DNA from 2 places in the Streptomyces sp. CNH287 genome. Region 1 is predicted to be linked to the other one. Evidence: riboswitches for the same ligand, from Rfam matches in the RefSeq annotation. Region 1 holds a riboswitch; the other holds the start of a gene.
What was found. A riboswitch is a leader RNA that binds a small molecule or an ion and turns the genes downstream of it on or off. The one in region 1 is predicted to bind cobalamin.

Region 1 (5,064 bases):
GATGTGCTTGTACAGGCTCAGCACCAGGTTGTTGGCGACGATCGAGTCGCCGGTGGCGAAGAACGCCACGAGGCGGCTGATCATGTGCTGTTCGCCCGCGGAGAGCTTGGCGAGGTCGGTGACGTCGGAGTGGAGGTCGACCTCCTCCACCGTCCAGGTGTTCTTGATGGCGTCGCGGTAGCGGTCGTAGAACTCCGGGTAGCGCATGGGGCGCAGGGTGAGTTCGAAGCCCGGGTCGAGCAGGTTCTTCGCGCGGGCGCTCGGCGCGGCGGGGGTGGTGGTCATTGGCATGCCTCGCAGGACTCGGGGTTCTCCAGGGAGCAGGCGGCGGCCTCGGCGTCCGCCGTGCCGGGGGCGGGCTCGGCGGGGGCAGCCGTGGCGGAGCCGCCCCCCGCCGCCTGCGCGATCCGCGTCGCCGGGCGGGAGCGCAGGTAGTAGGTGGTCTTGATGCCGCGCTTCCACGCGTACGCGTACATCGAGCTGAGCTTGCCGATCGTCGGCGAACTCAGGAAGAGGTTCAGCGACTGGCTCTGGTCCAGGTACGGCGTGCGGGCCGCCGCCATGTCGATCAGCGCGCGCTGCGGGATCTCCCACGCCGTGCGGTAGAGCCCGCGCACCTCCTCGGGGACGCGCGGCAGGTCCTGTACCGAGCCGCTGCTCTCGCGCAGTTCCTCGCGCATCCGCTCGTCCCACAGGCCGAGCCGCTTGAGGTCCGCCACCAGGTAGGCGTTCACCTGGAGGAACTCGCCGCTGAGCGTCTCCCGCTTGAAGAGGTTGGAGACCTGCGGCTCGATGCACTCGTAGACACCGGCGATGGAGGCGATGGTCGCGGTCGGCGCGACGGCGAGCAGCAGCGCGTTGCGCAGCCCGGTCTGCGCGATCCGCTCGCGCAGCGCCGCCCACCGCTGCGGCCAGGACTCCTCGGCCTCCGGGTAGTGGTCGGGGTGCAGTACGCCGCGCGCCGTGCGGGTCGCCGCCCAGGCGGGGAGCGGGCCGTGCCGCTCTGCCAGGTCGGCGGAGGCCTCGTAGGCGGCGAGCATGACGCGCTCGGAGATGCGGGTGGAGAGCTGCCGCGCCGCCGCCGAGTCGAAGGGCAGCCGCAGCCGGAAGAAGACGTCCTGGAGGCCCATCAGGCCCAGACCGACCGGGCGCCAGCGGGAGTTGGAGGCGCCCGCCTCAGCGGTCGGGTAGAAGTTGATGTCGACGACGCGGTCCAGGAAAGTGACGGCCGTACGGACGGTGGCGTCGAGCCGCTCCCAGTCCACCTCCCCGCCGTCGGTCAGGTGTGCGGCGAGGTTGACGGAGCCCAGGTTGCAGACGGCCGTCTCCCCGTCGTCGGTGACCTCCAGGATCTCCGTGCACAGGTTCGAGGAGTGCACGACGCTGCCGGGCTCCGCCGTCTGGTTCGCGGTGCGGTTGGCGGCGTCCTTGAAGGTCATCCAGCCGTTCCCGGTCTGCGCGAGGGTGCGCATCATCCGGGCGTACAGCTCGCGCGCGGGCAGCGTACGGACCGCGAGCCCGGCGGCCTCGGCGCGGCGGTAGGCGGCGTCGAACTCGTCGCCCCACAGGTCGACCAGCTCCGGTGTGTCGGACGGGGAGAAGAGCGACCAGGCGGTGTCCGCCTCGACCCGGCGCATGAACTCGTCCGGAATCCAGTGCGCGAGGTTGAGGTTGTGGGTGCGCCGGGCCTCCTCGCCGGTGTTGTCGCGCAGTTCGAGGAACTCCTCGATGTCCGCGTGCCAGGTCTCCAGATAGACGCAGGCCGCGCCCTTGCGCCTGCCGCCCTGGTTGACCGCGGCCACCGAGGAGTCCAGCGTCCGCAGGAAGGGGACGATGCCGTTCGAGTGCCCGTTCGTGCCCCGGATGAGCGAACCGCGGGCGCGGATGCGGGAGAACGGCAGGCCGATGCCGCCGGCGTGCTTCGAGAGGCGGGCCACCTGGTGGTAGCGCTGGTAGATCGAGTCGAGTTCGTCCAGCGGTGAGTCCAGCAGGTAGCACGAGGACATCTGGGGGTGCCGGGTGCCGGAGTTGAACAGCGTGGGGGAGGAGGGGAGATAGGCGAGCGTGCTGGTCAGCCGGTACAGCTCGGCCACCTCGCGCACCGCTGCCGCGGCCTGCTCGGCGGTGTCGCCCTCGGCGGCCAGCCCGCAGGCCACGCGCAGCAGGAAGTGCTGCGGCGTCTCGATGACCTGCCGGGTGCGCGGGTGCCGCAGCAGGTAGCGCGAGTGGACGGTACGCAGCCCGAAGTAGCCGAAGCGGTCGTCCGCTCCCGCCGCGAGGGCGGCCTCCACCAGCGCGTCCAGCCGGTCCGCGTGCCGGGTGACGAACCGCGCCGTGCCGTCCGCGATCAGCCCCTCGCGGTGCCCCACCGCGACCGAGGTGGAGAAGGAGACGGCGCCCTGCCCGGCCGCCTCGTCCCGTACGGCGAGGGTGAGCAGCCGGGCGGCGAGCCGCGAGTACTCCGGCTCCTCGCCGATCAGCCCGGCCGCCGCCTCGGCGGCGAGGGACCGCAACTCCGCCGCGCCGGAGCCCGGATGACGGCCGCGCAGCGCGGCGGCGGCCACCCGGTGCGGGTCGGCTGCGGGCAGGTCGGCGCTGAGGCGGACCAGCAGGGCGGTGAGTTCCGCGGCGGCGGATTCCGCGCCCGCGGGGCCCGCTGAGACGGGCTCCGCGGTGGCGGGTGCGGCTGGTGCGATGGTCACGGGACGTGCTCTCCCTCGCTCGGCTGGAGCCACGGGGAGGGGCACGACGGGCGTGAGCGGCTCCGGACTTCAAGGCACGACGGCGCTCCGCGTCCGCCGGCCCAACCCACGAGGCCCGGACGTGTACAAAACCGTCGGCAGGTGCTCGGGCTCGGCCGCGGCGCGGTGGACGCGCCCGCCATACCGTTGCGGGACAGCTCCGGATTCACACCGGATTCCCCTGCGGCGACAGCAAGCACCACCATACATGTGGTGCCACCCAGCTCATGCACCCCAAGATGTGGTGTCCCGCGCGGGCGACAGGAAGGCGCTCAGCCGGACAGCTCCAGTGCGAAGGTCCACAGCGGCAGGCCCGGCAGCGGCTCCCAGTCCCGCTCCGGGGTGCGGACGAAACCCAGCCGCCCGTACAGCCGGTGGGCCGCCGCCATCTCCGGCACGCTGGAGAGCACCACCCGGCGCAGTCCCAGCCCGCGCGCCCGCGTGAGGCACTCGCGTACGAGCGCCTCGCCCACGCCCCGGCCCCGGCCGGCCGGGAGCACCGCGAGCATCCGGAACTCGGCCTCGCCCGGCCCCGCGATGTCCGCGTACTCCCCGCCCGCGCCGACGAAGGCGACCGCGCCCAGCAGCGCGCCGGCGCCGCCCGCCTCGGCCGGTCCCGCCGTCTCCACGGCCACCAGCACCTGCGTGTGCCGAGCGCGGCGCCGGGCGTCCCGCAGCTCCTCGAGGTAGGGATCGCTCACCCCGTGGGTCAGCAGCCCGTCGCCGAGGTACACCCGGGCGGTCAGCTCGCCGACGTCTGCGAGTTCTTCCTCGCGCGCCGCCCTGATCGTTATGTCCATGACCGCCAGCATGCGGTACGCGCCCGGGTGCGTACCGGGCAGGCCCTCAGTGGCCGCCGGCCGCCGGGGGCAGGTCCTTGACCTTGGGGTCGCCCGCGTCCGCCGTGTAGTCGGCCGGGACGGTCTCGTCGACGCCCTCCGGCGCCTTCAGCGCCCGCAGGACGAACGTGAGGGCCACCGTCACCACCGCGTTCAGCACGATCGCGGTCAGCCCGATGTAGCCGATCTCGCCGATCATCGGGATCGAGTCGTTGCTGCCGCCGAAGTGCTTCTGCTTGGGCGAGGAGACGTGGTACGCGGCGATCGTGCCGTACGCCATGCCGACGGCCCAGCCCGCCAGCAGCGCCCAGCGGTGCAGCCACCGGGTGAACAGGCCGCCGACCAGGGCGGGGAAGGTCTGGAGAATCCAGATGCCGCCCAGCAGCTGGAAGTTGATCGCCGTCGACTTGTCCAGCGTCAGGACGAACACCAGCGCCCCCACCTTGACCACCAGCGAGGTGATCTTGGAGACCTTGGTCTCCTGCGCCGGGGTGGCGTCCGGTTTGAGGAAGTCCCGGTAGATGTTGCGGGTGAAGAGGTTCGCGGCGGCGATGGACATGATCGCCGCCGGGACCAGCGCCCCGATGCCGATCGCGGCGAACGCCACCCCGGTGAACCAGTCCGGGAACATGTTCTCGAACAGCTGGGGCACGATCAGCTGCCCGTTCTCGACCTCGATGCCCGCCGCGATGCCCATGAAGCCCAGCAGCGCCAGCAGGCCCAGCATGAGCGAGTACAGCGGCAGGATGGTGGTGTTGCGGCGGATCACCTCGCGGCTGCGGCTGGAGAGCGTCGCGGTGATCGCGTGCGGGTACATGAACAGCGCGAGCGCCGACCCCAGCGCCAGGGTGGCGTACGCCCAGTGCGCGTCGGGCCCGGCCACCAGGGAGCCGCCGGTCTCCGAGAGCTTCTCCTCGGCGTCGCTGAAGATGTCGTCGAACCCGCCCAGTTCGATGGGGATGTAGATGATCGCGACCACGATCACCAGGTAGATCAGCGCGTCCTTGACGAAGGCGATCAGCGCCGGGGCGCGCAGGCCGGACGAGTAGGTGTACGCGGCCAGCACGCCGAAGGCGATCAGCAGCGGCAGGTCCTTGACGAACCAGTGCGTCGACTCGCCGCCGCCCACCCCCAGCACGTCCAGCACCGCCTGGATGCCGACGAGTTGGAGCGCGATGTACGGCATCGTGGCCAGGATTCCGGTGAGGGCGACCGCGAGCGAGAGCCCCTTGGAGCCGAAGCGCCCCTTCACGAAGTCCGAGGTCGTCACGTAGCCGTGCCGGTGGGAGACCGACCAGAGGCGGGGCAGGAAGGTGAAGATCAGCGGGTAGACGAGGATCGTGTACGGCACCGCGAAGAAGCCGGCCGCGCCCGCCGCGTACACCGCGGCCGGGACGGCGACGAAGGTGTACGCGGTGTACAGGTCGCCGCCGAGCAGGAACCAGGTGATCCAGGTGCCGAAGCTGCGCCCGCCCAGGCCCCAC
Region 2 (5,064 bases), on a different contig from region 1:
GCCCCGGGTGCCGGGGACCACCACGAGATCGGCGTCCGCCAGCTCCTCGGGCCGGTCGGTGAAGCGCACCGAGACGCCCGGCTCGGCGGCCAGCGCGTCCACGTCGGTGAAGTTCGACATCAGGGGCACCGGCAGCACGGCGACGCGCAGCACGTCCGCCCCGTACGGTGCGGCGACGCCGCTCTCGCGCACCGTGCCGCGCAGCGACAGCCGCAGGCCGTCCTCCTCGTCGATGCCCAGCCCGTGCGCGTAGGGCAGCACGCCCAGCGGCTGCCGGCCGGTGAGCCGCCGCAGCATCTCCAGGCCCGGCTCCAGCAGGCTGACGTCGCCCCGGAACTTGTTCACCAGATAGCCGGCGACCAGCTCCTGGTCCTCGGCGGAGAGCAGCGCGGTGGTACCGAAGAGGGAGGCGAAGACGCCGCCGCGGTCGATGTCGCCGACGACGACCACCGGCAGGCGGGCGGCGCGGGCGAGGCCCATGTTCACGATGTCGCCGTGCCGCAGGTTGATCTCGGCGGGGCTGCCCGCTCCCTCGCAGATCACCGCGTCGTGGGTGGCGCGCAGCTGCTCCAGGCAGTCGGTGACCGTGCCCAGCAGCGCCCGCCTGCCCTCGGGGCGCGGGCCGTGGGAGCCGCCGGGGCTGGCAGCGCTGCCGGGGCCGCCCGGTCCGAAGTAGCCGCGGGCGCTCAGCTCGCCGACCGGCTTCCCCATCAGCACGACCTGACTGCTGTGGTCACCGCCGGGCTTGAGCAGTACGGGGTTCATCAGGGCGCTGGGCTCGACGCGCGCCGCTGCCGCCTGCATCGCCTGCGCCCGCCCGATCTCGGCGCCCTCACGGGTGACGTACGAGTTCAGCGACATGTTCTGCGCCTTGAACGGCGCGACCTTGAGGCCCTGGCGGGCGAGCCAGCGGCAGATGCCGGCCGTGACGACGCTCTTGCCCGCGTCCGAGGTGGTCCCCGCGACCAGCAGTCCGTGCGCGCCCCTCACCGCCGTGCCTCCCCGGGCTGCGCCTTCGGCGGGCACGGGGCCGGGGGCCGCGCGGCCGGGAGCCGGGCCGCCGCCGCGCGGGCGGCGAGGGTCACCGCGAGTGCCAGCGCACCGACGCGCCGCCCCAGCGCCACGGCCCGCTCGATGTCGGCCGGAGTGACCGCCCGGCCACCGGGGTTGAGCAGCGGCCGGTGCTCGACGCGGCCCCCGTACGCGAGGGTGCCGCCCAGCCGGACGCCCAGCGCGCCCGCGAACGCGGCCTCCACCGGCCCCGCGTTGGGGCTGGGGTGGTGCCGGGCGTCCCGGCGCCACGCGCGCAGGGCGCCCCCGCCGTCCGGTCCGGCCAGCGCGGCGAGCGCCGCGGTCAGCCGGGCGCCGGGGCAGCCGAGCACGTCGTCCAGGCGGGCCGCGGCCCAGCCGAACCGGCGGTAGCGCGGGGACTTGTGGCCGACCATCGCGTCCAGGGTGTTCGCCGCGCGGAACGCGGCCAGGCCCGGGACGCCCGCCAGCGCGCCCCAGAACAGCGCGCCGACCACCGCGTCCGAGGTGTTCTCCGCGACGGACTCCACCACGGCGCGCGCGAGCGCGTCCGCGTCCAGCGCCTCCGGGTCCCGGCCGCACAGCCGGGGCAGCAGCGCGCGGGCCGCCGCCAGGTCGCCGGCCTCGAGCGCGGCGCCCACGGCCCGCGCCTCCCGCGCCAGCGAACTGCCGCCCAGCACGGACCAGGTGACCGTCGCGCTCACCGCGGCGGGCCACACCGCCCCGGCCCCGGCGGTGCCCTTCGCCGCGGCGGTCGCCGCGGCACGGGCCAGCGCGGCGGCCCCGCCCACGCACAGGGCGGTGTGCAGCGTCCCGGCGCCGCGGTGGTCACGCCACAGCGCGCGCTCGGCCCGTGCCGCCGCGCGCCCGAAGGCCGCCACGGGATGGCCGCGTCGAGGGTCGGCGAACACCAGATCGGCGAGGTAGCCCACGGCGGTTCCCCAGCCGTGGGCGGTGTGAGCCCGCATCCGTCAACGCGCCGTCGCGCCCCGGCGGAACGGGCCCGGCGCGCGCCGGCGTGGCGGCGTACCGGGGGAGGGGGCGGCTTGGGCAGGGCGTGCGGCGGGGAAGCCACGCATGGCGTTTGTCCTCACTCAGGGTCCGCGCCCTGGTTCGACGTGACCGGCGACGAGAGTCTCCTGGCTCCCGGATCGACGCGTCCCCCGGCCTTCCAGCCCCTGACGGGACCGTGACGCTGGGTGGGGGAGCGCTCCCCGGTGACAGTGGCGGGACCGCGCCGGATTCACACCGGACTTCCTCTCCTGCCGCCGTATGGCACGGGAAGTTCACCACGTGCGCCATCGGCCGTCAACTCGGCCTTGACCTGCGACGGGAGAGTGTGAGGAGGCACACGGGAAGGGGTACGGGCGATGCCCGTACCCCTTCGTGCCGTGTCCTCGCCGTGCCTCAACCGTGCTCCGGACCGTGCTTCAGGCCGTGCTTCCGGCCGGTCAGGCGGCGATCAGATAGATCCCGTACGCCACGGCCAGCGCGCAGACGGCGAAGCAGACGTACGCCCCCGTGCGGGGCAGCGCGGCGGCGGAGGTGCCGTCCGCCTTGGAGGCGGTCCCCATGATCCCGAGGGTGAAGATGCCCACCAGGCCGACCGTCGCCACCAGGCTGACGCCGAAGACCTGGCCGAGGGCGGCCCAGTCGATGTCCATAGCTGTGTCCCTGCTTCTTTCAGGAGAGGCTGGAGGCGGGTGAGGTGGAGTGCGAGACCGTGCCGGCCTGGTGCGGAATGCCTTCCGCCCCCTCCGGTCCCGCCTCGGGCTGCGGCTGCTGCGCCTCGGCGTCGGGCAGCGGCGCCGACTGCTCGGCGCGGCCCGCGGTGGGAGGCGGTGCGACGGCCTGCATGGCCGTGGTGACCACGCCCGCGGGCTCGGTGCCGCCTGCGGGGGAGCCCCCGTCGGTGTCCTCCGGCAGGTCGTTGACGTTGGTGTGGTCGACCACCTCGCGGCGCGAGGCGATCCAGATGGCGGCGCTGCTGACGACCAGGAGCACCGCGACCGTGGTGACACCCCAGTCGCCCTGCTCGGCCAGCACCGCGGAGGCGCCCGCGATCAGACCGGCCGCCGGGATGGTCAACCCCCAGCCCGCGACCATGCGGCCCGCCGTCGACCAGTGCACGACGCCGCCCTTGCGGCCCACTCCCGAGCCCATCACCGCACCGGAGCACACGTGGGTGGTGGAGAGGGAGAAGCCGATGTGCGAGGAGGCCAGGATGGTGGCCGCCGCGCTCGTCTGGGCGGAGAAGCCCTGCGGCGGCTTGATGTCGGTGATGCCCTTGCCCATGGTGCGGATGATGCGCCAGCCGCCCAGGTAGGTGCCGGCCGCGATGGCGATGCCGGCCGAGGCGACGACCCACATGGGCGGGTCGGCGTCGGCGCCCAGGGCGCCGCCGGAGATCAGCGCGAGCGTGATCACACCCATGGTCTTCTGCGCGTCGTTCGTGCCGTGCGCCAGCGAGACCAGCCCGGCGGAGGCGATCTGCCCGGCCCGGAAGCCCTTGGCCGTCTGCTTCTCGTCCACACGCTGGGTCATCCGGTAGGTGAGCCGCGTCGCGAACAGGGCGGCCAGACCGGCCACCAGCGGCGCCGCGAGGGCCGGGATGAGGACCTTCATGATGACGACCTCGCCGTTGACGGCGCCGAAGCCCACCGAGGCGACGGTCGCACCGAGGAGGCCGCCCATGAGGGCGTGCGAAGAACTGGAGGGGAGCCCGGCGAGCCAGGTCAGCAGATTCCAGATGATCGCGCCGACGAGCGCGGCGAAGATCACTTCGGGTTGGATTCCGGAACCTTCGTCGATCAGTCCGGAGGAGATGGTCTTGGCGACCTCGACGGACACGAAGGCGCCGATGAGGTTGAGGACCGCCGACATCGCCACCGCCGTCTTGGGCTTGAGAGCCCCGGTGGAGATGGTGGTGGCCATGGCGTTGGCTGTGTCGTGGAAGCCGTTCGTAAAGTCGAACACCAAGGCCGTGACGATCACGATCCCGATGAGAAGCGTGATGTGTTCCATTCACCCAGGCAATCAGTTCGAAGGTCAGTGACTTGGTGAACGTAAGGATCGTGAGTGAACGGAAGATGAACTCAGGCGGGCATCGGGGTGTCACTCGGCGAGGCTTGTTGTGACCAAGCTGCTACATAGCGTAACAGGAGATTCACGGAGCGCCGCCCGCTAGTCTGCGGGGCTGGAGGTGCACATGCGACGAACCCTCGCGGACGCCTGGGAAGCAGTGGTGGAGACGGCCCGCAGGACGGTCACCGACGGCCTGGTCGTGGGGACTTCGGGGAACGTCTCGGTGCGGGTCGGGGACACGGTGCTGGTGACGCCGACCGGGGTGCCCTACGACCGGCTCGGCCCGGACGACCTGTGCGCCGTCGATCTCACCGGCGCCCCCGCGGGCCCGGCGTCCGGGCGGCAGCCGCGGCCCACCAGCGAACTGCCCATGCACCTGGCCGTGTACCGCAGCTCCGACGCCCGCGCCGTGGTGCACACGCACGCCGTGCACGCCACCGCGGTGTCCACCCTCGTCGACGAACTCCCCGCCATCCACTACATGGCCGCCGCACTGGGCGGCGTGGTGCGGGTCGCGCCCTACGCGCCGTACGGCAGCGACGAGTTGGCCGCACACATGCTCGCGGCGCTGGAGGGTCGCAGCGGCTGCCTGCTGCGCAACCACGGCACCGTCGCGTACGGCGCCACGCTCGACCAGGCGTACGACCGCACCGCGCAGCTGGAGTGGATGTGCCAGGTCTGGCTCACCGCCGCCTCCGTACCGGGGCACACCCCGGCCCTGCTCACCCGCGCCGAGATCGACCGCACGGTCGTCCGGCTGCGCGGATACGGCCAGCCGGGGCCGCCCCGCGCGGAGCCGGCGCAGCCCGCCTCGGACGGCCCGGCCGCACCCCCGCCCGCAGCCGCCTCACCCGACCGCCGCTGACCGCTGGCCCTCGCGCGCCCGCGGGCCGACACTGGTGAGGATGCGCCTGCTGACGAGGGCGGCCCTGGCCGCCACCACCGTGCTGG

Region 2: another riboswitch for cobalamin. It lies ahead of H299_RS35080 (cobalamin biosynthesis protein); the one in region 1 lies ahead of H299_RS0107865 (ribonucleoside-diphosphate reductase subunit alpha).

Annotation. Positions count from the first base shown of each region.
Region 1 is NZ_AUKQ01000005.1:335,523-340,586, forward strand. Features, by position in the region: gene H299_RS0107860 (ribonucleotide-diphosphate reductase subunit beta) at 1-285, opposite strand, end outside; gene H299_RS0107865 (ribonucleoside-diphosphate reductase subunit alpha) at 282-2,702, opposite strand; cobalamin riboswitch at 2,822-2,960, opposite strand; gene H299_RS0107870 (GNAT family N-acetyltransferase) at 3,014-3,541, opposite strand; gene mctP (monocarboxylate uptake permease MctP) at 3,588-5,064, opposite strand, start outside.
Region 2 is NZ_AUKQ01000018.1:115,614-120,677, forward strand. Features, by position in the region: gene H299_RS0119440 (cobyric acid synthase) at 1-990, opposite strand, end outside; gene H299_RS35080 (cobalamin biosynthesis protein) at 987-1,997, opposite strand; cobalamin riboswitch at 2,162-2,289, opposite strand; gene H299_RS0119450 (hypothetical protein) at 2,481-2,693, opposite strand; gene H299_RS35085 (inorganic phosphate transporter) at 2,713-4,053, opposite strand; gene H299_RS35090 (class II aldolase/adducin family protein) at 4,238-4,978, shown strand; gene H299_RS0119465 (prolyl oligopeptidase family serine peptidase) at 5,019-5,064, shown strand, end outside.